DNA from 4 places in the Paenibacillus sp. FSL P2-0136 genome. Region 2 is predicted to be linked to each of the others. Evidence: riboswitches for the same ligand, from Rfam matches in the RefSeq annotation. Region 2 holds a riboswitch; each other region holds the start of a gene.
The links. A riboswitch is a leader RNA that binds a small molecule or an ion and turns the genes downstream of it on or off. The one in region 2 is predicted to bind thiamine pyrophosphate.
Positions count from the first base shown of each region.

Region 1: linked by a shared signal. The riboswitch ahead of NYE26_RS00525 (ABC transporter substrate-binding protein) and the one ahead of NYE26_RS08545 (thiamine phosphate synthase) in region 2 are both predicted to bind thiamine pyrophosphate.
Region 3: linked by a shared signal. The riboswitch ahead of NYE26_RS12525 (ABC transporter ATP-binding protein) and the one ahead of NYE26_RS08545 (thiamine phosphate synthase) in region 2 are both predicted to bind thiamine pyrophosphate.
Region 4: linked by a shared signal. The riboswitch ahead of thiC (phosphomethylpyrimidine synthase ThiC) and the one ahead of NYE26_RS08545 (thiamine phosphate synthase) in region 2 are both predicted to bind thiamine pyrophosphate.

Region 1 is NZ_CP150244.1:120,986-126,752, forward strand. Features, by position in the region: gene NYE26_RS00510 (ABC transporter ATP-binding protein) at 1-53, opposite strand, end outside; gene NYE26_RS00515 (ABC transporter permease) at 172-933, opposite strand; gene NYE26_RS00520 (MTH1187 family thiamine-binding protein) at 930-1,223, opposite strand; gene NYE26_RS00525 (ABC transporter substrate-binding protein) at 1,275-2,348, opposite strand; TPP riboswitch at 2,498-2,608, opposite strand; gene NYE26_RS00530 (hypothetical protein) at 2,681-4,132, opposite strand; gene NYE26_RS00535 (MFS transporter) at 4,181-5,359, opposite strand; gene NYE26_RS00540 (pyridoxamine 5'-phosphate oxidase family protein) at 5,519-5,767, shown strand, end outside.
Region 2 is NZ_CP150244.1:2,055,819-2,061,585, forward strand. Features, by position in the region: gene NYE26_RS08530 (GNAT family protein) at 79-606, opposite strand; gene NYE26_RS08535 (SDR family oxidoreductase) at 911-1,783, shown strand; gene NYE26_RS08540 (hypothetical protein) at 1,965-2,501, shown strand; TPP riboswitch at 2,557-2,659, shown strand; gene NYE26_RS08545 (thiamine phosphate synthase) at 2,778-3,458, shown strand; gene thiS (sulfur carrier protein ThiS) at 3,455-3,658, shown strand; gene NYE26_RS08555 (thiazole synthase) at 3,689-4,453, shown strand; gene thiH (2-iminoacetate synthase ThiH) at 4,482-5,654, shown strand.
Region 3 is NZ_CP150244.1:3,014,781-3,020,547, forward strand. Features, by position in the region: gene NYE26_RS12515 (ABC transporter substrate-binding protein) at 1-576, opposite strand, end outside; gene NYE26_RS12520 (ABC transporter permease) at 573-1,349, opposite strand; gene NYE26_RS12525 (ABC transporter ATP-binding protein) at 1,330-2,097, opposite strand; TPP riboswitch at 2,228-2,330, opposite strand; gene NYE26_RS12530 (TetR/AcrR family transcriptional regulator) at 2,399-3,055, opposite strand; gene NYE26_RS12535 (DHA2 family efflux MFS transporter permease subunit) at 3,237-4,757, shown strand; gene NYE26_RS12540 (amino acid ABC transporter substrate-binding protein) at 5,031-5,767, shown strand, end outside.
Region 4 is NZ_CP150244.1:7,449,054-7,454,820, reverse strand. Features, by position in the region: gene thiC (phosphomethylpyrimidine synthase ThiC) at 1-1,382, opposite strand, end outside; TPP riboswitch at 1,535-1,641, opposite strand; gene trxB (thioredoxin-disulfide reductase) at 1,691-2,644, opposite strand; gene NYE26_RS32070 (tetratricopeptide repeat protein) at 2,691-4,139, opposite strand; gene NYE26_RS32065 (ribose-phosphate pyrophosphokinase) at 4,306-5,253, opposite strand; gene hisJ (histidinol-phosphatase HisJ) at 5,277-5,767, opposite strand, start outside.

The DNA of each region.
Region 1 (5,767 bases), 1.9 Mb from region 2:
TTGAACGACTTGCTGATGCCGCTGACTTCGAGCGCAGGCGGCACACTCCGTATACCCAGGCGCCCGTCTCCGTCCGCCTTCTCCAGTTCAATCCTCGTAAGCTCAGACACTTCGCGTAACCTCCTTCAGTTGACTATAAGTACTTCCGTGTTGGGATATCCTCCCGTGGCATTAAGCTTCCTTGCGCGGCTTCCAGCGCACCAGCCATCTCTCCAGGAGGGCAATGAGCGCGAATAATACGAGACTCAGCAGCACGATAATAGCGATGGCCACGAACATCCGGTCCGCACGGTAAGAGGACTTCTGCAGCAGCATATAGTAGCCGATCCCTTTGTCGGCGCCGATCCACTCGGCCACCACTGCGCCCATCACCGCATAAGTGGCGGAGATTTTGAGCCCGGAGAACAGGGAGGGCAGCGAGCCGGGAAGCTCCAGCTTGGTGAAGATCTGCCACTTGCCTGCACCTGCCATCTTCATATAATTCAGCATTACCCGGTCGCTTTGCGTCAGCCCGCCCATGGTCGCAACAGCCACAGGGAAGAAGCAGACGAGGGTGATCAGGATGATTTTGGGCAGCAGGCCGAAGCCGAACCAGATAATCAGCAGCGGGGCAAGCGCAATGGAGGGCACATTCTGGCTGAGAATCAGCAGCGGATAGAGCGCTCGCTTGACCCAGGGCAGCAGATGCAGCAGCAAGGCGGTGAGTAGGCCGATGCCTGTGCCGACCGGGAAGCCGATCAGGGTCAGCCGCAGCGTGGCGGCGGTGTGCTCCCAGATCCCGGAGGCGTTATTCTTCGTCTCACGAGCGATATCCGCGGGGCTGGGCAGCTGGTAAGCGGGGATGTCGAACAGCATGACCGATAGCTGCCATATCCCGACAAAAAAGAGGACCGCCACAAAGGGCGGCCACACTAGCTTCCAGGTGCTTCTCACGGCCGGTATTTCTCCGTCAGCTTCTCCATGCTGATGCCGCCCGGATTATGGGCGATCTTGATTTGTGAGATGACACTAGGACTGCCGGAAGCGATCAGCGCCTCATGCATATCACGCACAATATCCAGCAGCTCGGACAGCTCGCCTTCCATCGTGGTCTCCAGCGGATTCACCTGATGCTTCACGCCTGACTTTTGAATGACCTCTATAGCCTTGTCCACGTAAGGGATGGAATCCTCGTTGTTCGGTGTCTTGGGAATTACCTGAATGCTGAGCAGTGTGTTAGCCATGATCAATCATTCCTTTCAAGTTAAGTATAAGATTCCCGCCATGCGGGTTCATTATGATTCCGGCAAAAATTCATTCGTAAACGTACTCTCCGCATCCAGCGGCTTATCCAGCAGCTTCAGGCCGTACATCCAGTCGGCGTAATTCTTCCAGATCTCAAGCTTCTGCTCACCCCAGCGCGGGGCGTCGTCCTTGTATTTCGGGCTAAGCCATTTCTGACTGGCCAGCACCAGCTTGGGGTCCAGATCAGGTACAGCATCCGACAGTACCGTCGCGGCTTCTTCCGGGTTATCGATAGCGTACTGATACCCCTTGGACGTAGCCTTAAGGAAGGCCTTCACCACTTCAGGGTGCTCGGCGATCTCCTTCTCGCTGGTGGTCAGCACCGGTGTGTAGTAATCCAGCTGCGGCGCATAATCCTTAAGATAGAGCATATCCAGCGGCTCCCCGCGCAGCTCGGCTTCCACCCCGGTCCAGGCATAGAAGATCCAGGCGAAGTCAATATCCCGCTTCACGGCTGTGAAAAAGTCCGCTTCGCCGATATTCACCAGCTTCACCTTGGAGACATCCCCGCCTTCGGGGTCCATAATGGCTTTCATGGCAGCCTGCTCCGCAGGGGAGCCCCAGCCTCCGTAGGTTTTGCCTTCAAAATCCTTCGGCGTCTTAATATTGCGGTCCTTCGGAGCCGCAAAGCCCGAGGTATTATGCTGAATGATTGCAGCAATCGACACCAGCGGAACATCCTGCAGGCGGGCCAGCGTCAGCGCCTCCTGGGCGCTGATGCCGAACTGGGCTTCGCCGGAAGTGACCATTGTATCCGACCCGGCAGCGCCTGGCTGTACAATCTGTACGTCAAGACCTTCCTCAGCGTAATAGCCCAGCTCCTTGGCTGCATACAGGCCGGTATGGTTCGTGTTCGGCGTCCAGTCCAGGGCAATCTTGACCGGAGTCAGCGCCTTAGGTGCATCTGTGGGTGCGGCTGCGGTTGCATCAGGTGCGGCCGTGCTGTTCCCGGCAGCAGGTGCGCTGGCCCCCGCATTGCCGCTGTTGTTCCCGCCGCCACATCCCGCTACGGTGAGCAGCAGCATGGAACTGAGCAGCAGCATTACTGTTTTTTTGACTCCCATTTCTCTTTTTCTCTCCTTCCAGCAACCCCTGGTCTTCAGAGTTTACAGAAACCCTATTCCTGTACATCCTTAGAATCAAAAAAGCGTCCCGAAGATCGGGACGCCAGTTACTTGCGTGAGGGGAATTCAGCTTCAGTACCGCTTAAGGCACTGTGCCGAATGAAGATTCCTACGCTGGCATTATCCAGATCAGGTATAAGGGTCAGTATCTTGTGGGATACAATCTCAGCCGGCCAATTCCAGCACCCCTGGTTCTATAAAGTTCACGGGTATTGCTATGTTCTTACGGTGTATTATAGACGGCAGCTTCGACATTGTCCACCCTCTGTGTCTTAATCCCTCGTATAATGCCGCTTCTTGCGGCGGCTGCGGATGCCGTTCCAGATCTCTCTCAGCGTTAAGCCGACACTGACGGTGATCCCCGAGAAGGTTAGGAACAGAGCCAGATACTCGAACGCGGAGTACTCCAGCATTTTGCTCCAGTCGATCTGGCCCTTCAGATCCTCGATGACCTGATTCATCCCGTATATCCCGCTGATGACCGTAAATACGGTGAGCACCATCAGGAGCGTATCCCGCCGCTTGGCCTGGAATTTGTCCTGATACTGGAACAGGTCATTCAGGGTCATTTTCACCTCATCGAACAGGGCATCATTACCATACACCTTACGCAGCTGAAAAAAAATCTCCCGCCCCTGCGACTGTGAAATCAGCTCCAGGAAGTAGAATTTGGCCGAGAATTTGTTGATCAGGAAGATCAGATTCTCGATCTCGTCGTTATCGTGGTTGATGCGCAGCCGGGAGTGGAGGTTGGCGAGCTTCAGCAGCACGATTTTATGAAAAATACTCAGCAGCATTCCGTAATAATATTCGCCGTACATCTGGCTGATCAGGCCTGCGGCAATCTCCGGCTTCGCCCGGCTCACGCAGCAGAAGGTCTGCTCATTGGTCATATAGTAGGTGTCCGGCCCCCAGCGGCTATAGCAATGCTCACGGGTGTACTGCTTGATATAATCCGGATCACTTGCACTCATGTAGGGGCTGCCGTCGATGGTCAGACCATCCACCTGAGAGGCACGGTAGAGCATTTCGACACTGATCTCTTCCTCGTCCTCAGGGAGATTAACGCCGTAGAAGGCCTGCACCAGCATTCGTTCATCGACGAAGAAGGGCAGGGTCTCGAAATAATTGCCATTCGTCTCCGCAGGATCGAGATACGGCTCCAGCCCGGCTGCCAGATGCCTGAACACGAAGTCCTCCACCCGGGCAAAAGACTTCTTATGACAATGGATGAAGGTATGCTCATCCTGAACGCTTACATCCTCCAGGTTGCGGAACCGGTCGGCGAATTCGAGTACCATGCTGAAGGGGAGATTCTCCTCCTCAATAGCCACTCTTACCGTCAGGAAGCCCAGCTCGAACGGGCAGAGGAACACATCGGTCGACAGCACGCGGAAGGGAACCGTCTGAAAGGGCATTTGCAGCCCGCACAGCAGATCACTCACCCGGGAAAAGCGGCGGAAGGAATCCCTGTCCTTCTCATGCGGAAACAAGACATGGGCGGCAAAAGGAAGATAGCTGCGCTCCATTTTCTCATGGGATACACAGTGGTTCTCTCCGTAATAGGCATGCTCCAGTTCCTTGTTCTCAAGAAAAAAACGCGTAAATCCATCCTGCTGTAAACTCTCAATCAGCTCTTCATCGACCTCGGCCTTGATGGAGAAGGGGAAAATGAATTGCAGCAAGGCGGTATGCAGAGTGGGCTCGGAATGCAGTTCAGCCATGTGTGGGTTCCATCCTTATTCACAGAATATGGACCTTGTTGTATACAATTACCCGATTCTCCAGGCGGTCACGCTCAGCACGAATAACAGCGCGGCAAAAGCGGCCAAAAGTCCCGAGGTCTGGGCGATCTGCAGATGATCCATGGACCAGCCGGTCAGCAGCGGCAGCACCGCGCCGCCGATTCCGCCGGAGGCGATCATAATGCTGGGCGTGGATTCTTCCGCGCCGGGCAGCAGCTTGCTGGAGAAGACCAGCGCGATGGAGAAGATGCCGGACATGAACAGGCCAAGCAGCAGGATGATGGCAAAGGCGGCAAGCCGGTGACCGGCGAACGGGAAAATAATAAGCAGCAGCAAAGCGGCAAAGCAGCTGACGAGCACATAGATGCGGTAGGAGATCTTCTCGGCGATGACACCGGCGAACAGTCTGCCTGCCGACATGGCAAGCCAGAAGAAGGTCACCGTGAGCGCAGCCGCGGCCTCGCTCATGCCCAGCTTCGCGATGAAGATCGCCGGCATGAAATTCACCAGGCTCATCTCAGTGCCTACATAGAGAAAGAAGAACAGAATGAACAAGCCAAGCACCACCCATTGCTTGCCCTTGTAGGGCAAGGACAACCGTCTCGTAGTTCCCGCTGCCGCAGCGCGGTCAGGGCGGGCAGGCCGCTCATTCAGCGCGCTGTCCAGCGGGCCGAATCTGCTCTTCGCCCAGAAGAGCAGCGAGAGGAGGGAGAAGGCGGCAACGATCAGGAAGGCCAGCCTCCACTGCCCGGCGGCAATCAGCGGACTGGCCGCCAGAGGCATGAGCAGCGCCCCGACACCGAACAGCACTTCCAGCCGGCTCATGGCAACTGCCGTTCCTTCGGTGACTGCGGCTATAATAATCGTGCCGATGACGGCTTCGATCATCCCGAAGCCGAACCCTGCGGCTACGGCAATTACGTACATCCAGCCCCAGGGCGGGAGGAAGGCGTAGGCAATCTCGGCGCTGAACAGCAGGCCTGTGGCAATCAGAATACCGCCGCGCTTGCCGAACCGCCGGTTCAGCAGCGGCGAGACCAGTACGCCGGCCAGGAAGCCCGCGAACTGGCTGAAGATCAGCTCGCCCCCTGCACTGTAGCTGCGGTCATAATGCTGGAGCAGCACCGGAAGAATGGAGCCCAGGACGACATGGGCGAGGCCGATTACGAAATAGGAGAGACAGCCGATCCAGATTAGTTTTTTCAAGAATAAGACTCCTTATGAATCAATTTATGAACAGATGGCGGGATTCAGAATGAACGGGAAGGGTACACTATATTAGGCACAGGTTAATCATAAATCCAAACCGTGGACGTGAATATATAAACTTATATTCACATGAATTTGAAGGGAGCTGTGACGTCAATGGATAACAAAGAGCTGGAGAAAACAATCATACAGGTGCTGGACGACAACAGGTTCGGTTCCTTCGGCACGATTGAGGCCGGTAACAAGCCTAAGGTGCGTTACATGGCGATTTTTCATGACGGACTGTCCATCTATCTGGCAACTAACCGCAAGACTCATAAGGTAGAAGAGCTTCAGGATAATCCGAATGCTAGTCTCTTGCTTGGCTATGAACAGGGCGGCGGCAAGGATGTACTGGAGATTGAA
Region 2 (5,767 bases):
TCTTTCAAGGCACAGCTCCAGCATGAAAATGAGCAACGTGCCTAAAAACAGAATACAGCATCGTTCCCCGGTCTATCTCTATATCCCGTTTCGCCCCAGGTACTCCCGGTCCAGTATCGCGTAAAAGTATTGGTTCACCCACTGGTCATTCCAGTGTATTTCTTCCCGGAATACGCCCTCGCGGACCATGCCTAGCCTATCCAGCACCTTGATGGATGCGGTATTGTATTCATTGCACATAGCCACGACTCTATGGGCCTTCCATTCTTCAAAAGCAAGCTTCAAGGCCAGCTGCGCCGCCTCGGTGCCGTAGCCTTGCCCCCGGTATTCAGGGAACAGGCTGTAGCCCAACTCCCAGCTCTCGCGCTCTTTTACATACCAATGTATACTCAGTTCCCCTACAGGGGTTGCTTCGGGAGTGGCTAGCCTGATCAGGAATTGTCTATGCCAGTCGCTCTGGATTCGTTCCGCCACAGTCTTCCGGACTGCCTCCTTGTCGGTTGGAATCATATCCTCGAAGGGCCAGAGTGAAGCGCTCATTTCCAGATCTGTGATGAAATCGATATCGTCCGGGGTGACCGGAGATAAGGTGATTCTTGCATTCATTGTGCGATACCCTCCTGCTAGTATGATTTCGATACGATCTTGCCGTGGTTCCTCACAAAGTATAGGACATTCCCCTTAGCGGATATAGATAATATTCTTTTTGGAAACGTTCGTTCCTTACCGTACTACCGTTCCGATATAGGCACCGTTGAATGAAGATTGGCTGTTTGGGCGGCTGCCAAGTGTGGTAAGTAACATAACGTACAGTCAAGCAGGCACACTGCCTGATGCATAAACACCAGACCTTAAGCCATGCTAACATGATTAATCAACAATACTGTGGACAGCGAAAGGAGAATGGATTATGCCAGACACTAACAAACAACCTGTCAAAACTCTGCCCCCGCAGGTACAGGATCAGCGCCCGGGAATTGAGAGTGAGATGAACCCGCTCCCGGAGTTTGAGACACCGGCGTACAAGGCAGCAGGCAAGCTGCTGGGCAAGGCTGCGCTCATTACCGGAGGCGACAGCGGGATCGGGCGTGCGGTTGCCGTTCATTTTGCCAAGGAGGGCGCGGATGTGGTGATCTCCTACTTGAACGAGCATGAGGATGCGGAAGAGACCAAGCGCCAGGTTGAGCAGGAGGGCAGAACGTGTATTCTGATCGCCGGAGATATCGGGGACGAATGCTTCTGTCAGAGCTTGATACGTCAAACCGTTGAAGGACTCGGCAAGCTTGACATCCTGATTAACAATGCGGCGGAGCAGCATCCGCAGGACCATATTGAGGACATTACAGCGGAGCAGCTGGAGCGTACGTTCCGGACGAATATTTTCTCCATGTTCTACCTGACGAAGGCAGCTATGCCTCATCTTAAAAAAGGCGCTACGATCATTAACACGACCTCCATCACGGCGTATCGCGGCAGCCCGCAGCTGCTGGACTATTCGTCCACCAAAGGAGCCATTCTCAGCTTCACTCGTTCGCTGTCAATGAATCTGGCCGATAAGGGCATCCGCGTGAACGCAGTAGCGCCCGGACCGATCTGGACCCCGCTGATTCCGTCAACCTTTGACGCGAAGAAGGTCAGTGAGTTCGGCGGCACCCAGCCGATGAAGCGCCCGGGGCAGCCTGAAGAGCTGGCACCGGCGTATGTATACCTGGCCTCGGACGATTCCTCCTATGTGAGCGGACAGGTGATGCATGTGAACGGCGGTGAGGTTGTCAACGGATAATGGGTGCAGAATAAGATCTGGATGCAGATTCTTTAATCGGCATCTTCAGAAATCGTGTGCAACATATAAATTCTATTTTTAAAAAGCCTAACCGCTTGCCGGTAGGCTTTTTTTCAGCGCTTGTAACTATTACAATATAATTCCGTCTATTTAGATAATTTGATATGAATAGGGGATTGGGATGCTTAGAAAAAAAGGATTCATTCTATCTGCAGCGGGGATTTTAGTTTTTCTGGTAGTGTTCATTTATTTGACTCCTTTTGCAGGAAGACTTGTGGCAAATACAAGATTGGAAGGAAATGCAAAAAGCATTGGGGTTAGAATTACACAGGAATCGCCGCCGCTACCCCTTGTTACTTCCGGGAAAACCCAAATTCCGGTTACCCAAGGCAGCTATTGCTGGGGAAAATTAGGATGTGCGGATTATGCAGGAGGACAATCCATGGTACAGGGGGTTACTCCCACTGCTATAGCCCCTGAGGGGGGGATCAATGTTGCTTTTACTTATAAACCGGCACCCGGCGGGTTAACCGTTCAGCAATTTGTCGATGATAAAGAAGTGCAAATTCCATTGAAGAACGGCTCTTTTAATGCTCCAAAAGAACAAGGCGTTTATTACTACGGCATATCAGCATTCTGGACATCCGAGGATGGTAAATTTTCAGAAGGGAGTTCATCCGTGGCTTTTGTAATTGAAGTAAAATCTACGAAAGAATAGCTCTAACAGGAATTATATGCTAATATACAAAAAGCAAGGCCAAACAATAGCATAGAACGATCACTAGGGGAGCCGCAAGGCTGAGACGGGCGTATCTGCTCGGACCCTTTGAACCTGATCTGGGTTATACCAGCGTAGGGAAGTGGAGAACGAATATTGCAGCGGGGGTATACGGCTAATACCGGTATTCCTGTTTCTATTCCAGACTGCTTCCTTATGGGGGCGGTCTTTTTTGTGTTTGGAGGTAGGGATCAGCGTAGTGCTGAGGAGAGGAAGGTGGACGTGTTGCACGAAATTCATGTCATCTCAGACGGACGGCTCCACCCTGAGAAGCTTGCGGAGCTGGCTGCGGCGGTACATCCCATGGTGGATTATATCCATCTCCGGGAAAAAGCCATGTCCGCCCGCGAACTGCTGGCGGCGGCGCAGCAGATGCTTCAGGCCGGGGTTCCGCCTTCGAAGCTGGTCATAAATGACCGGATCGATGTTGCCTTGGCCGCTGGGGCAGGCGGTGTACAGTTGGCCTGGCATAGCCTTCCGCCAGCCGCAGCACGCGGGCTTGCACCGGGCCTGCGGATCGGCAGATCGGTACACTCGCAGGAAGAGGCTGCGGAGGCTGGAAGGCAAGGAGCAGACTTCTGCCTCTACGGGCATGTTTTCCCGACAGCTTGCAAGTCGGGGCAGCAGGCACGGGGACTTGCGCAACTGGCCGAGGCTGTCCGCTGGAGCCGCATCCCGCTGATTGCGCTTGGAGGGATTACCCCGGGTAATGCCGGAGCGGTGCTGGCCCAAGGGGCGGCTGGCATTGCTGTCATGTCGGGGATCTGCGGAGCCCCGGACCCGGTGGCAGCGGCCATGGCGTACAGGGAAGCGGTCCACAGGGACAGGGCAGCGGAGCTGGCTGAAGCGCTGGATATGGCTCAAACACAGGGCACAGCAGGAGGTGAACAGGCATGAATGTGACCGTTAACGGAAAGAGGCAAAGAATCGAAGAGAGCTGCCGGACACTGGAGGATCTGCTCTCCCGGCCCGAGTGGGCCGGTAAGCTGGTGATTGTCGAACTGAATGGTGAGCTTGCTGGCAGAGAGGTTTACGGAGAGACACTGCTCAGTGAGGGGGACCGGGTGGAGCTGGTTCATTTTGTAGGCGGAGGCTGAACACGAAGACTTATCCCAGGAGGCGTTAACATGCAAGATCCATTGATGATTGGCGGAGTGACTCTAACCAGCAGACTGTTCATTGGTACCGGAAAATACAGCCGCAACACCCTCATTCCCGAGGTGATTACGCGATCAGGCTCACAGGTCATTACCGTTGCTCTGCGCCGGGTGGACCCGGAGAGCAGTGACAATATTGTCAGCCATATTCCTTCCCATATGACCTTACTGCCTAATACCTCCGGTGCGCGCACCGCAGAGGAAGCAGTACGGATTGCCCGGCTGGCGAGATCGGCGGGGCTGGGGAACTGGGTGAAGATTGAGGTCATCAACGACCAGAAATATTTGCTGCCGGATAATACCGAGACCATCCGGGCGACCGAGATCCTTGCAGCAGAGGGCTTCGTGGTGCTTCCGTATATGAGTCCTGACCTGTCCGCCGCCCTGCGGTTGAAAGCAGCGGGGGCTGCGGCCGTGATGCCGCTGGGAGCGCCGATCGGGTCCAACCGCGGACTGCAGACCAAGGAACTGATCCGGATTCTGATCTCCGAGACGAATCTGCCGGTGATCGTGGATGCCGGAATCGGCAGACCGTCCGAGGCGGCTGAGGCGATGGAGATGGGGGCCGCAGCGGTGCTGCTTAATACAGCGATTGCCACCGCCTCGGATCCGCTGCTGATGGCAGAAGCCTTCCGTGACGCGGTAGCCGCAGGGCGCAAGGCTTATCTCGCCGGACTGGGGCCTGTGGAAGAGACGGCGGCAGCCTCTTCACCGTTGACCGGGTTCTTGGCCTGACAGATGGAATAGGAAGGAGAGAACGGTTATGAGCTTTTATGAGACGATGACCCGGCTGGAGCAGCTTCCTTACGGGACGCTATGGAGCCGGTATACGGCAGAGGATGTGAAGCGTGCGCTTCGTGCAGAGCGGGTGGATGAAGAGGGGCTGATGGCACTGTTGTCACCGGCAGCGGAGCCTTATCTGGAGGAGATGGCGCAGAAGGCGCACCGCTTAACGCGTACGCATTTCGGCCATGTGATGCAACTGTTTACACCGATGTACCTGGCTGATTATTGCGTGAATCACTGCACGTATTGCAGCTTCAGTTCTATTTATGATTTTCCGCGCAAAAAACTGACGCTGGAGCAGGTCGCCCGGGAAGCGGAGACCATCGCAGCCACAGGCCTGCGCCACATTCTGATTCTGACCGGAGAATCCCGCAGGGACAGTCCGGCCGGTTATGTGAGGGACTGCGTGAATGTGCTGCGCCGCTATTTTGCCTCCGTCAGCATTGAAGTGAATCCGCTCTCGACAGCAGAATATGCTGAGCTCAGAGAAGCTGGCGTGGACGGTCTGACGCTCTATCAGGAGGTCTACCATCAGGAAACTTATCGTGCGCTGCATGTAAAAGGACCCAAACGCGTCTACCGCAACCGTCTGGACGCTCCCGAACGGGGCTGTCAAGCCGGGTTCCGTTCGGTGAATATCGGAGCCCTGCTTGGCATGTACGAATGGCGCCAGGAGGCGCTGGCCACTGCGCTGCATGCGAGATATTTGCAGGACAAGTACCCGGAATGCGAAATCGGGCTGTCGACTCCCCGGTTCCGGCCTTACTTAGGCGAATTCAATCCCGCAAGCGATGTAACCGACCGTGCGCTGGTGCAGATTATTCTGGCCTACCGCCTATTTCTGCCGCGCTCCGGCATCTCGCTGTCTACACGCGAGCCTGCGGCCTTGCGCGATCATCTGGTCCAGCTCGGCATCACGAAGATGTCCGCAGGGGTATCCACCGAAGTGGGCGGACATTCCCTGGAAGGGGGAACGCCGCAGTTTGAAATCTCGGACAACCGCAGCGTGAACGAGATGGCCGAGATGCTGCGTTCGCAAGGACTCCAGCCGGTATTCAAGGACTGGGATATCCTGTCCGAGCCGCTTGGGTTTGAGATAGGCAGGCTGAATCTGGTTGAGCCTGATGTGACCAAACCGGATGTAATTTAAACTGATCAGGATAAACGAATGAACTTAACTTGACTAGACTAAGCGAATCAACTTAAACTGACCAGACTAACCGTGCCTAACTTAACTTGACCAGACTAATCGTGCCTAACTTA
Region 3 (5,767 bases), 960 kb from region 2:
CCCGCCGTCGCTTTTGACCATCGTGTTCAGCATGGCTTCATACAACGGGACGGAGGAATATCCGGCTTGCTTGCCGGACAGCTCTCCCGGGCGGGTAATGCCGCTGTCTGCAGCTACCATGAGATGATTCAGCGGGTGGCGCACCAGCGCAGCAATCGACTTGATCGGAATCTGCTCCCCCCGTGCCATCAATACCTGCGGCTGGTAACTGAGTGCCAGGTCCACCTTTCCCGCAGCAACAAGCTTCAGCGCATCATTGGTATCGGCCGGCATCTGAATATCAACCTCCAGACCTTCCTCGGCGAAATAGCCTTCAGCTTCTGCCGCATACAAAAAAGAGTGGACAGCATTGGGATACCAGTCGAGCATAATCGTCAGCTTATGGACTGCGCCTTCGGCTCCAGTCCCAGCTTCAGAAGTGGCTGTAGTCCCCGCCGAAGAGCCGGAGGACGCCGGACTGTTCGTATTGGTGCAGCCTGCCAGGACGGGCAGCATACAGAGCAGCAGAGCAGACAGTAGAACGGTTGGCCTTGAAATCGCATGGTGCAGATAACGGAAATAGCGGATAGTAGTCATGAATAACGTCCTCTTTTCTTCAGAATAATCTTCTCCAGTGCGGCGACAGCCAGAAACAGCAGGATACCGAGCACGGATAACAAGACAACAGCGGCGAACATCTTGGCACTCTGGAGATTCCCTGCCATTCTGCGGCTGAAATAGCCCAGCCCCTGGCTGCCTCCAAGCCATTCCCCGATGGTTGCACCGATCACACAGTACACAGCCGACAGCTTCAGTCCGGAGAAAAAAGAGGGCAGGGCCAGCGGAACGCCCACCTTCCCGAGAATCTGCCAGCGGTTCGCGCCATATGTCAGCAGCAGCTCCCGGTAGGCGTCCGTGTTCTTGGACAAGCCGTCATAGGTGCCGATGACCACCGGGAAGAAAGCGGTCAGGAAGACAACGGCGACCTTACTCCATAGGGTGTAGCCGAACCACATGATGAACAGGGGAGAGAGCGCGATCAGCGGAACCGTCTGGCTGATGATCAGCAGCGGGTACAGCGCCTTGGCCAGCGGACTGAACAGGTGCATGGCGATTCCCAGCAGGCAGCCGCAGACCACAGACAGTGCGAAGCCCGTGAGTACCTCAAGCAGTGTAGCCGGCAGATGCACCCCGAATAACAGGCGGCGTTCCTCCAGCAAGGCCTTGCAGACCGCAGACGGAGCCGGAAGAATGAAGGGAGGAACCAGGCCCAGCCGGGCTACAGTCTCCCAGACTGCAAGCGTCAGCAGGGCGAGCAGGGAAGCCGGACCGTAATGCTGGAGCAAGCTTCTAGGAGCGGCGGTTCTCATATAGCTTCAGCTCCAATTCCTGGCGCAGGGCGGCGAACTGCGGTTGATAGTTCAGACTGTGATGGCGCGGACGGGGGAGACCGGCTGGGAATTCCTGCATCCCGCCGCCGCTGCCCGTCATTAGATAGATTCTGTCACTGAGCAGCAGAGCCTCCTCCAGATCATGGGTGATGAACAGCACCGTCTTGTCCAGCTCCGCCCATAACTCGAGCAGCCAGCGCTGCAGTGAGCGCTTGGTAATGGCATCGAGCGCCCCGAACGGCTCATCGAGCAGCAGCAGGTCATTCCCCGCCGCCACGGTGCGGAGGACCGCCACGCGCTGGCGCATCCCGCCGGACAGCTCCTGGGGATAAGCCCCTTCGGTTCCCTCTAGGCCGAAGCGTTGCAGCAGGGTAAGAATCTCGGCCACGGCGGCCGCTTTGGGACGGCTGCGCTTGAGTTCCCAGGGCAGCAGACAGTTGTCCAGCACGGTCCGCCAAGGCAGGAGAAGATCCTGCTGCGGCATGTAGGCCACACTGCCCAGCCTCTTCGCTGCTGTAGCGGACTCGGCTCCGTTCAGCGTAATCCTGCCGTTGTCCGGCTCCAGCAGGCCGGCGATGATTTTGAACAAGGTGCTTTTGCCGCATCCGCTTCCGCCTACGACAGAAATGAATTCGCCGCGCTGCACATTCATGGATAGCTCTGAGAAGACGGGTGTCCGGGACGAACCGGTCCCGAAAGCATAGGATAGATTGCTAATGTTGATCATAAGACTATGTACAAGCCTCCCCGGATTGAAATAGAACCTGCGCGGAGCACAAAAAAGCCCCATTCATTCCCGGAGGCAATGAATGGGGCGGAAGGTACAGTCGGCTGCGGCCCTGTGACGGGAACCACTGATACATTCTGCTCCACTTCCCTCCGCTGGTATGATCCAGATCAGGTTCAAAGGGTCCGGAGCTTAAGCTCCGTCTCAGTCGGCCGACTCCCCTAGTGAATTAACAGGTGTTATTGAATTCGTAATTGCTACTTAATATACCACAAATTCCCCTCTTGTAAAGAGCAGGCGGTCAGCGCTTCGCCAGACCGGTCACGAACAAGGTGACGATGCCCCGGGAGATGTCCAGCTTGGAGGAGTGGTGCCGCTTCTGCTCATACAGGTACAGATCAGGGCTGAGAACAGAGATTAAGGCCGTGGCCGCAAAGACAGGATCAATGTCAATAATCTCATCGCCCTCCGCAGCACGCTGCAGCAGCTCTGTCATCATCACCCCCAGCCGCTGAAAAAAAGGATGCTCAAACTGGGTCAGCTGCTTCTTACCTGTGAACTCGGCTTTGATCATATTCAGCAGCTCGGCATACTGCTCAATGAAATCGGCAATCTGCTCAATGCTGCTCTGCAGCTGAGCGAGAGCCGGAGCTTCACCGGCACTGGCAGCCACCTGCTGCTCCAGCCCGGACAGGAATTGATCTGCGCTGCCCTTCAGCAGTGCAGAACAGATCTCACCCTTGTCCGTGAAGCGGCGGTACAGGGAGCCTTGTCCTATGCCTGCCCGCTTGGCAATGCTGTACATGCTGACTGCCTCAAGTCCGCTCTCGGTGAACAACTGGCGTGCAGCTTCAAGAATCCGCTGTACATAAGGATCGGCGGACTCGGACGGAGCGGATTCTTTGGCTTGCGGAGCTGAGCGCGGGAGCTGTGCAGCATCGGTGTCTGGCTTTTTCATGAGAACCCCTTTCAGAAATAAATCAGCGATTTACAGAAAAATAAATAAAAGAATTGACACAACGGACAATTGTCCGTAGACTATGAATTGCACTTACGGACAGTTGTCCGTTCACTCATTATATAGAACAATCTGCCCGCAGGTCAATGTAGAACGCGGACAGCTCAGGAGGAGAAGAGACATGGATCAGACCTTGAAGCAGGAAGCCGATTTCCGGCTGTCCAGCATTCTGGTTCCGCTGCTGGCCATTATTGCCGGAGTATTTATGGTTGTGCTGGACAGTACGGCGATGAATGTAGCCTTGTCCAGGCTGGTGGTGGATTTCAAGACGGACCTGCATACGCTGCAGTGGGTAGTTACCGGATATATGCTGGCTCAGGCTTCAGTTATTCCGCTGTCAGGCTGGCTGTCTGACCGGTTCGGGGCCAAGACGGTCTTCCTGACGGCGGTAATTGTGTTTACGATAGGCTCGATTCTGTGCGCTACACCAAGCAGCGCCGAATGGCTGATTGTTTTCCGGGTCATTCAGGGACTAGGCGGCGGCTGTGTGCTCCCTGTCGGGATGGCCTATGTGTACAGACTGGCCCCCAAAAGTAAGGTTGGCGTTGTCATGGGGATTATGGGCATTCCCGTCCTGTTCGCACCCGCTATTGGTCCGGTATTGTCGGGCTGGCTGGTTGAATACCATTCCTGGCGCTGGATCTTCCTCATTAATATTCCGATTGGCATCATTGCTGTGCTGATCGGACTGCGCAAGCTGCCGAATGCGGCAAAGAACAGCGTGCCCGGCATGGATAAGCTCGGTATGGTTCTTGGACCGCTGGCTTTTGCTTCGTTAACCTACGGGGTTAGCCAGGGCGCGCAGAGCTGGACCTCTGAGAAAACGCTGATCGGGCTGCTGCTGGGCGCTGTGGCGCTGACCGCTTTTGTCATCGCTGAACTGCGCTCCAAGACACCGCTGCTGGAGTTGCGGATTCTGAAATCCGTTGATTTTACGACAGGAATCATCGTGCAGTGGATTGCCCAGTTCGGCTTATACGGCGCACTATTCCTGCTTCCGCAATTTCTGCAGCAGGCCCGGGGCTTCGGCGCATTTGATACCGGTCTGACGCTGCTGCCGCAAGCCATCGCTTCCGGGCTGATGATGCCGATTGCCGGGATCCTGTTCGACCGGATCGGTGTGCGCTGGCTCGTGGTCTGCGGTCTGAGTCTGGTCTCCGGCGCGTTATTCCAGTATTCTCATGTGGATCTTACCACGCAGAGCCGCGATCTGATCCTTCCGCTGATCATGTGCGGGGCTGGAATGGGACTGATGATGATGCCGATGAACACGCATCTGCTCAACAAGGCACCAAGTCATCTGGTGAACCGGGTAACCTCGCTGACGAATTCGATGCAGCAGGTGATTACCTCGCTGGCCGTCTCGACCCTGGTTACGATTCTGACGGCAAGAACAACGGCGCGCGGTACCGAGATGCAGGAGGCCGCTGCCGCTGCCGGAAAGAGTACCGCAGGCGCTTCGCAGGATGCGCTTCTGCTGGCTAAGCAGACGGTATTGTCGCAAGGCTTCGCGGACACGTTCCACATTATGATGTTTGTCGCGCTTGGCGGTGCGGTCCTTGGACTGCTGCTGCGCCGGGGCCGCCATTCCGGAGCTGAGCGTTCCAAGGAAAAGGCGGCACCGGAAATCATGCACGTATAGCTATGCCCACACAGAAGCAGAGCTTGTAACATCCATAAAGCAGCGATTCTCCTTTTGCCGGAGGGTCGCTTTTTTTTGTTGATTTCTGTTCTGAATATCCTGATGCAGGAGCAGAATTTGGGGCAAGCTAAGCTATGGAAAATCAATACAATATAAATCCGATGTATATAATCGGAAAAAGTTATTGACGCAGGTAACACCCCGGTGTTACGATTCATTTTGCCACTAATTACGGTGCCTGAAGAGAAGAAGATACGAGAGGGGATTCATCGAATGAAAAAACTAAGTCTAACTATTATGCTGCTCCTGACCATGGTCACGGCTGCGGCTTGCGGAAGCAACAATACGGACAAGACAGCAACGGGCGGCAACACTCCGGCTGAACCTACGGCTGCGGCTACAGAGGGTGCAGCTTCCGGGGAGCAGAACAGCCTGGAAGCCGTCAAAGCCAGCGGCAAGCTGCGCATCGGAACCGAAGGGACCTACGCACCGTTCACCTTCCATGATGCAGACGGCAAGCTGACGGGCTTCGATGTCGAGATCGCCGAAGAAGTCACCAAGCGCCTGGGTGTGAAGCCGGAGTTCATTGAGACGCAGTGGGACGGGATTTTTGCCGGGATGGATGCGAAGCGCTTCGATGTGATTTTCAATGAAGTCTCTATCACCGATGAGCGCAAAGTGAAATATGATTTCTCCGATCCGTATATTGTCTCCAAGGCTGTGCTGATCGTGCCGGAGGATAATCAGGATATTAAGACATTTGCTGATCTCAAGGGTAAAAAAGCCGGCCAGTCGCTCACCAGCAACCTCGGCAAAATCGCCACAGACAACGGTGCCGAGATCGTATCTACCGAAGGCTTCAACCAGGCGATTGATCTGCTGCTCTCCGGACGGATTGACGCCACTGTCAATGACGGCTTGTCTTTCCTAGATCTGAAGAAGCAGAAGCCGGATGTCAAGATCAAGCAGGTGGATGAGATTGCCGAAGGCTCGCATAGTGCCGCAGTCTT
Region 4 (5,767 bases), 2.3 Mb from region 2:
AGGCCTAAATGCTCCTTAGGTGTAACGTAACACAGCATTGCCGTTCCAAGCCCCCCGATTATCGCTGCCCCGATGGCCGACGTGATGTGATCATAGCCGGGTGCAATATCCGTAGTTAGCGGACCGAGGGTGTAGAAAGGGGCTTCGTGGCAAATCTCAAGCTGCTTGTCCATATTCTCCTTGATCTTGTGCATTGGCACATGGCCCGGACCTTCTACCATAACCTGAACATCGTGCTTCCAGGCAAGCGCCGTCAGCTCTCCCAGCGTCTCCAACTCGGCGAACTGTGCTTCGTCATTGGCATCGGCGATAGAGCCGGGACGCAGGCCATCCCCCAGCGAGAAGGCCACATCATACGTCTTCATAATCTCACATATGTCTTCGAAGTGTGTGTACAGAAAGTTCTCCTGCTGATGAGCCAGGCACCAGGCAGCCATAATCGATCCGCCCCGGGATACGATGCCGGTCATTCTCCGGGCAGTGAGCGGAATATAGCGCCGCAGCACCCCGGCATGAATGGTGAAGTAATCCACCCCCTGCTCCGCCTGCTCAATCAGCGTGTCGCGATAGAGCTCCCAGGTTAAGTCCTCGGCTATACCGCTCACCTTCTCCAGCGCCTGGTATATGGGCACTGTCCCGACCGGCACAGGAGAATTGCGGATAATCCACTCCCGGGTGGTATGGATCTTAGAGCCGGTGGAGAGATCCATGATGGTATCAGCCCCCCAACGGGTCGCCCACCGCATCTTCTCCACCTCCTCTTCAATAGAAGAAGTGACCGCCGAATTTCCGATGTTGGCATTGATCTTCACCAGGAAGTTACGGCCGATAATCATCGGCTCACTCTCCGGGTGATTGATATTGGCCGGAATAATAGCACGGCCCGCAGCCACCTCATCCCTTACGAACTCCGGCCGGATATTCTCCCGGATCGCAATATACTCCATTTCCGGTGTGATGATCCCTTGCCTTGCATAATGCAGCTGGGTCACATTGCCGCCTGCATAGGCCCGCCTCGGATTCCTGCGCAGTCCTGGATAAGCTTCTGCGGCAGCCCCCTCTCTGCGAATTCCGTTATCCTCCGGCCGGACGGCTCTTCCGGTGTACTCCTCCGAATCGCCACGCTCCGCGATCCAGCTTGAACGGTGCGGCGGCAGCCCCCTCCGAATATCCGTCTCCTCCGCGGCATCCGTGTACATACCGCTTGTGTCATAGACACGCAGCGGAGCATTTTCCTCTTCCCCGGCAACGCCTTCGGTTCTGCTAAGGCTGATCTCCCGCATTGGCACCCGGATATCCGGGCGTGAGCCCTCCACATACACTTTACGGCTTGCGGGGAATCCCGAAAGATCCACCTCTTCGTTTTTACCCATTCCTGTCATTTCAATCTCCTCCTCTTCGCTCTGTACACTCATCAGATAAGAGGTCACGCAGCAGATTGAGCTGAAGAATCTATTGATTCCTGCAAGTCAAAAAGCCGCTCCACCTGGAGCGGCTTTATTAAAGGAACAGCCAAATAAAGACTGTATTCAAAAAAGGTCCGACTCCACTTTCCTACGCTGGTATGATCCAGATCAGGTTCAAGGGTCCGGAAATTCAATTTTCCCGTCTCAGCCTATTCAGGCTCCCCTAGTGGGTATCTTATCTAATTAAATACATTTTACCTGTATGGGTAATTCTTGTAAACCCGTTATTTGTCCAGCGATTCGCTCCAGTCGTGCACCATCGTGCCTTCCAGGAACTTCTCGGCATCCATAGCGGCCATACAACCGGTTCCCGCTGCCGATATCGCTTGACGGTAACGGGTATCCTGTACATCGCCACAGGCGAATACACCCGGGATGTTGGTCTCGGTGGTACCCGGGTTGACCACAATATAGCCATTCTCATCCGTATTGATCTGCCCGCCCAAGAAGGCTGTGTTCGGTGTGTGTCCAATCGCTACGAACACGCCGTCTGCCTCCACCAATTCTGTCAGACCTGTCTCATTGTTAAGCACCGTAAGGCCCTTCACTCCGGTCTCTCCTACCGTTACTTCAACCGGTGTGCGGTTCAAGGCCCAGGTTACCTTGCTGTTGTCACGCGCCCGGTCCTGCATGATCTTCGAGGCCCGCAGCTCGGGACGGCGGTGAACCAGCGTTACGCTGGATGCAAAGCGGGTCAGGAAGCTGGCTTCCTCCATGGCGGAGTCTCCGCCGCCGACGACGACAATCTTTTTATTACGGAAAAAGAAGCCGTCACAGGTCGCACAGGTGCTGACCCCGCGTCCCACATTCTCCTGCTCGCCCGGAATGCCCAGATATCTTGCAGAGGCCCCGGTTGAAATAATAACCGACTCCGCTTCCAGTACACCCATTCCGTCCACTGTTACCTTGAACGGACGCTGTGAGAAGTCCACCGACTCCACCCAGCCATTCTTGAATTCAGCGCCGAAGCGTTCCGCCTGCTTGCGCATATTGTCCATCAGGTCCGGACCCAGAATCCCTTCAGGGAAGCCTGGAAAGTTCTCCACTTCTGTCGTCGTTGTCAGTTGTCCCCCCGGCTGCAAGCCTTCAATGACCAGCGGGCTCAGGTTCGCACGCGCCAGATAAATCGCGGCAGTCAGCCCGGCCGGGCCTGTTCCGATTACAATCGTTTTGTACATTACATTGGCCTCCTTACAAGTAGGTGTTCTTACAACAGCAATTGCTTCAAATACGGGTAGTGGACGGCGATAAGCCGCCGGTTCCGGGCAGCATCCCCTTGGGTCCGGGAGCAGCCGCAGGCTCCTGCTCTTCGCCGGGCGAGCCACCGGCTTCATTCAGGTTCTCCCCGATCAACCGCTGAAGGCTGAACAATGCCGCCTCCTGCAGGCGGTCCTCCTGCAGCGGCTCCTGCTCCAGAACTCCGCGCAGTACCTCGGACATCTCCTCGTCCTCAATCCAGCGGAGAGCCTCGGTCACCTGAAGCTTCGTAGCGGAATCGCCGTAGCGCAGCGCCCAGAAGAACGAGGCGCGCAGCAGCGGATTATTCCGCACTTCTTCAGTGAATCTGCCCGTATTGCCCTTCCACTGCTTCAGCTGCTCCTGGAAGGGCAGCTGATAGTTATAGCTGACAGCAGGCATAGGGTGCCCTTCTGCCCGGGCCTGCTGGAGCTGGGACAGGAAGAACGCCGGGACAGCGGAAGCAGGGTCCAGCTTGGCTGCCTGTCTCCAGCAGCGCAGCGCCTCATCATGTTTTCCGCTATTGCTTGCCGCCGCAGCACAGTAATGATACAGCCCGGCGTCTCCGGCGACCTCCTCGTCCTTCAGCAGACGGCGGAAATGGCTGTAAGCGGCAGCGTGCCGGCCCAGGATACCCATGGTTGTAGCCATTTTGAATACATGCTCCTGATGGAACGGCACCGTTGCTTCAAGCATACCGAGCAGCGTTTCAAGCTGTTCCTTATCTCCTGCATACTGCAGGAAGATGGCCATATTGCACAGAGCGTGCAGATTGCCGGGGTCTTGCTTCAGCACCTCATTCAGACATTCCTTCGCCTTGGCGAACCGGCCCATATAGAAATGAGCTAGTGCCAGATTATTATGCGCAGCCAAAAAATCCGGGGTACCCGCAGTGATCTCCTCCAGCAGCTCTACAGCCTGAGGGAACTTCCCCTCCTCCAGCAGACTCCGCGCCCGGTCATGCTCTACGACTCCCTCACGGCTGCGGATACGCACCAGCGGAGCAGGCCGGTTCAGCTCATATTGCAGCAGCTCCATCAGCTCTTCGGATTCGGTCATGAACTCGCCGTTAGCATCCTCTTCCAAGTAAGTGACCAGCGAGCGCTCCGCCTCTTCAAAGCTTTCCATATTGGCGAAGTTATTAGCCATGTAGAAATGGCATTCTGTCATAGCGGGGTCGATTTTCTCCAGAACATGGATAAGAATCTCGTTAGATGCGGTATAATTGCCCATCTCAGATAATATACCCGCCATATTGCAATGATTCACCGGATTATCCGGCTCATATTCAACAGCTTTGCGAAAATTTCTTAATGCCTTATCATATTGAAAGCGGTCCAGCGACCGAACGGCTCTTTCAAAGAAAAAATTGGCATCCAGAGTGACCGGAATGACATTACTGTGCTCCGCGGTATTCTCTGAAGTTCTCTCTATCATGGAAGCAAGGCACCTCCCTTGTTTCAGCTTCCCTAGCCTTACCTGTTCGTTTCCATTTATGGTCTCGGCTGTCTTCTTCACACAGTATACCACATGTGGCAACGAGATTCTCAAGTCTCAGAGAGAGAGCTAACGGGAGGGAAAAGCTCAAAAAAAGACGCGGGAGTTAAATCCCCGCGTCTCTGAACAGCTTATCTATGGAACCGCCCTCGATGATAATACGCGTGGCCTCAGCCAGCATGGGAGCTACCGAGAGCACTGCGAATCTGCTGGAATGCTCGTCCGGCAGGGCAATCGAATCGGTAATGACAATCTCGTCGATATTGGGATGATCCATCCGCTCAAGCGCATCCCCGGAGAACAGTCCGTGCGTAGCACAGACGATACTGTTCCGGGCACCCCGCTCCTTCAGGCCCTCCACCACATTGACGATTGTGGTTCCGGTATCTATAAGATCCTCTATAATGATTGGCGTCCTGCCTTCCACATCACCAATGACATGCGTAATCACCGATTCATTATGCGCCGGACGCTTCTTAATCATGATGGCGAACGGCGAATCCAGCCGGCTGGCCAGCTTCTCCGCCATGGACGCCCGTCCCGCATCCGGGGAGACCACGACCAGATCGGTAAGCCCCTTCACCTTCAGATAACCGCTAATCAGATCAAGCGCCGTCAGATGATCGACCGGGATATTGAAGAATCCCTGTATGGCTGCGGCATGCAGATCAATCGTAATTACTCGCGTTGCACCGGCGGTGGTCAGCACATCGGCAACCATTTTGGCCGAGATCGGCTCACGTGGTGCGGACTTACGCTCCTGCCGGGCGTACCCGTAATAGGGAACGATAATGTTCACCGTTCTGGCCGATGCGCGCTTGGCGGCATCAATCATGACCAGCAGCTCTACAAACAGCTCGTTAATCGGATGAGCCAGGGATTGCACCAAAAATACGTCGCAGTTCCGGATGCTCTCTTCATAATGCACATAAATCTCGCCGCTTTTGAAACGGGTCAGCTTAATCTGGCCAAGCGGCGCACCAAGGCGCTCCGCAATATCAGCGGCAAGCTTCGGATTCGACGAACCGGAAAAAATCCGTAATTGATGATGCATAGTACCCTCCTGGGATTATAAATTTATACGCTGAACGGAACAGATGTACGGCGGCGTCCTTCAAAGACGGACAGTTCGCGGAAGCCGGTGCGCCAGAGCATGTCCCGGGCCTCTGTTAAGCCGTCTCCCAGCTTCATGGGATCATGCGCATCAGAGCCAACCGTGAGCGGAATGCCCAGCGCAAGCGCCTGGACGAGCACATGCTCTGCCGGGAACATCTCGGCGCACGGCTTGGACAGCCCGGAAGCGTTCAGCTCCATCGCGATGCCGCTGCGGGCAATGACCTTCAGCGTATCCAGCTCAAGCTTCTTAGCCTCCGCCAGGTCCTCCGGCGTCCGGGGTCCGTAACCGAACCTTTTGATGACATCCATATGTCCTATAATATCATATAATCCTGATAACGCCGACTTCTGTACAGCATCATAATAGCGGCGGTATACCGCCATGACATCCTGGCCTTCCCAGCCATGGGTCTGCCGGTGGTCGGTAATATCCCATTCTCCCAGGAAATGCA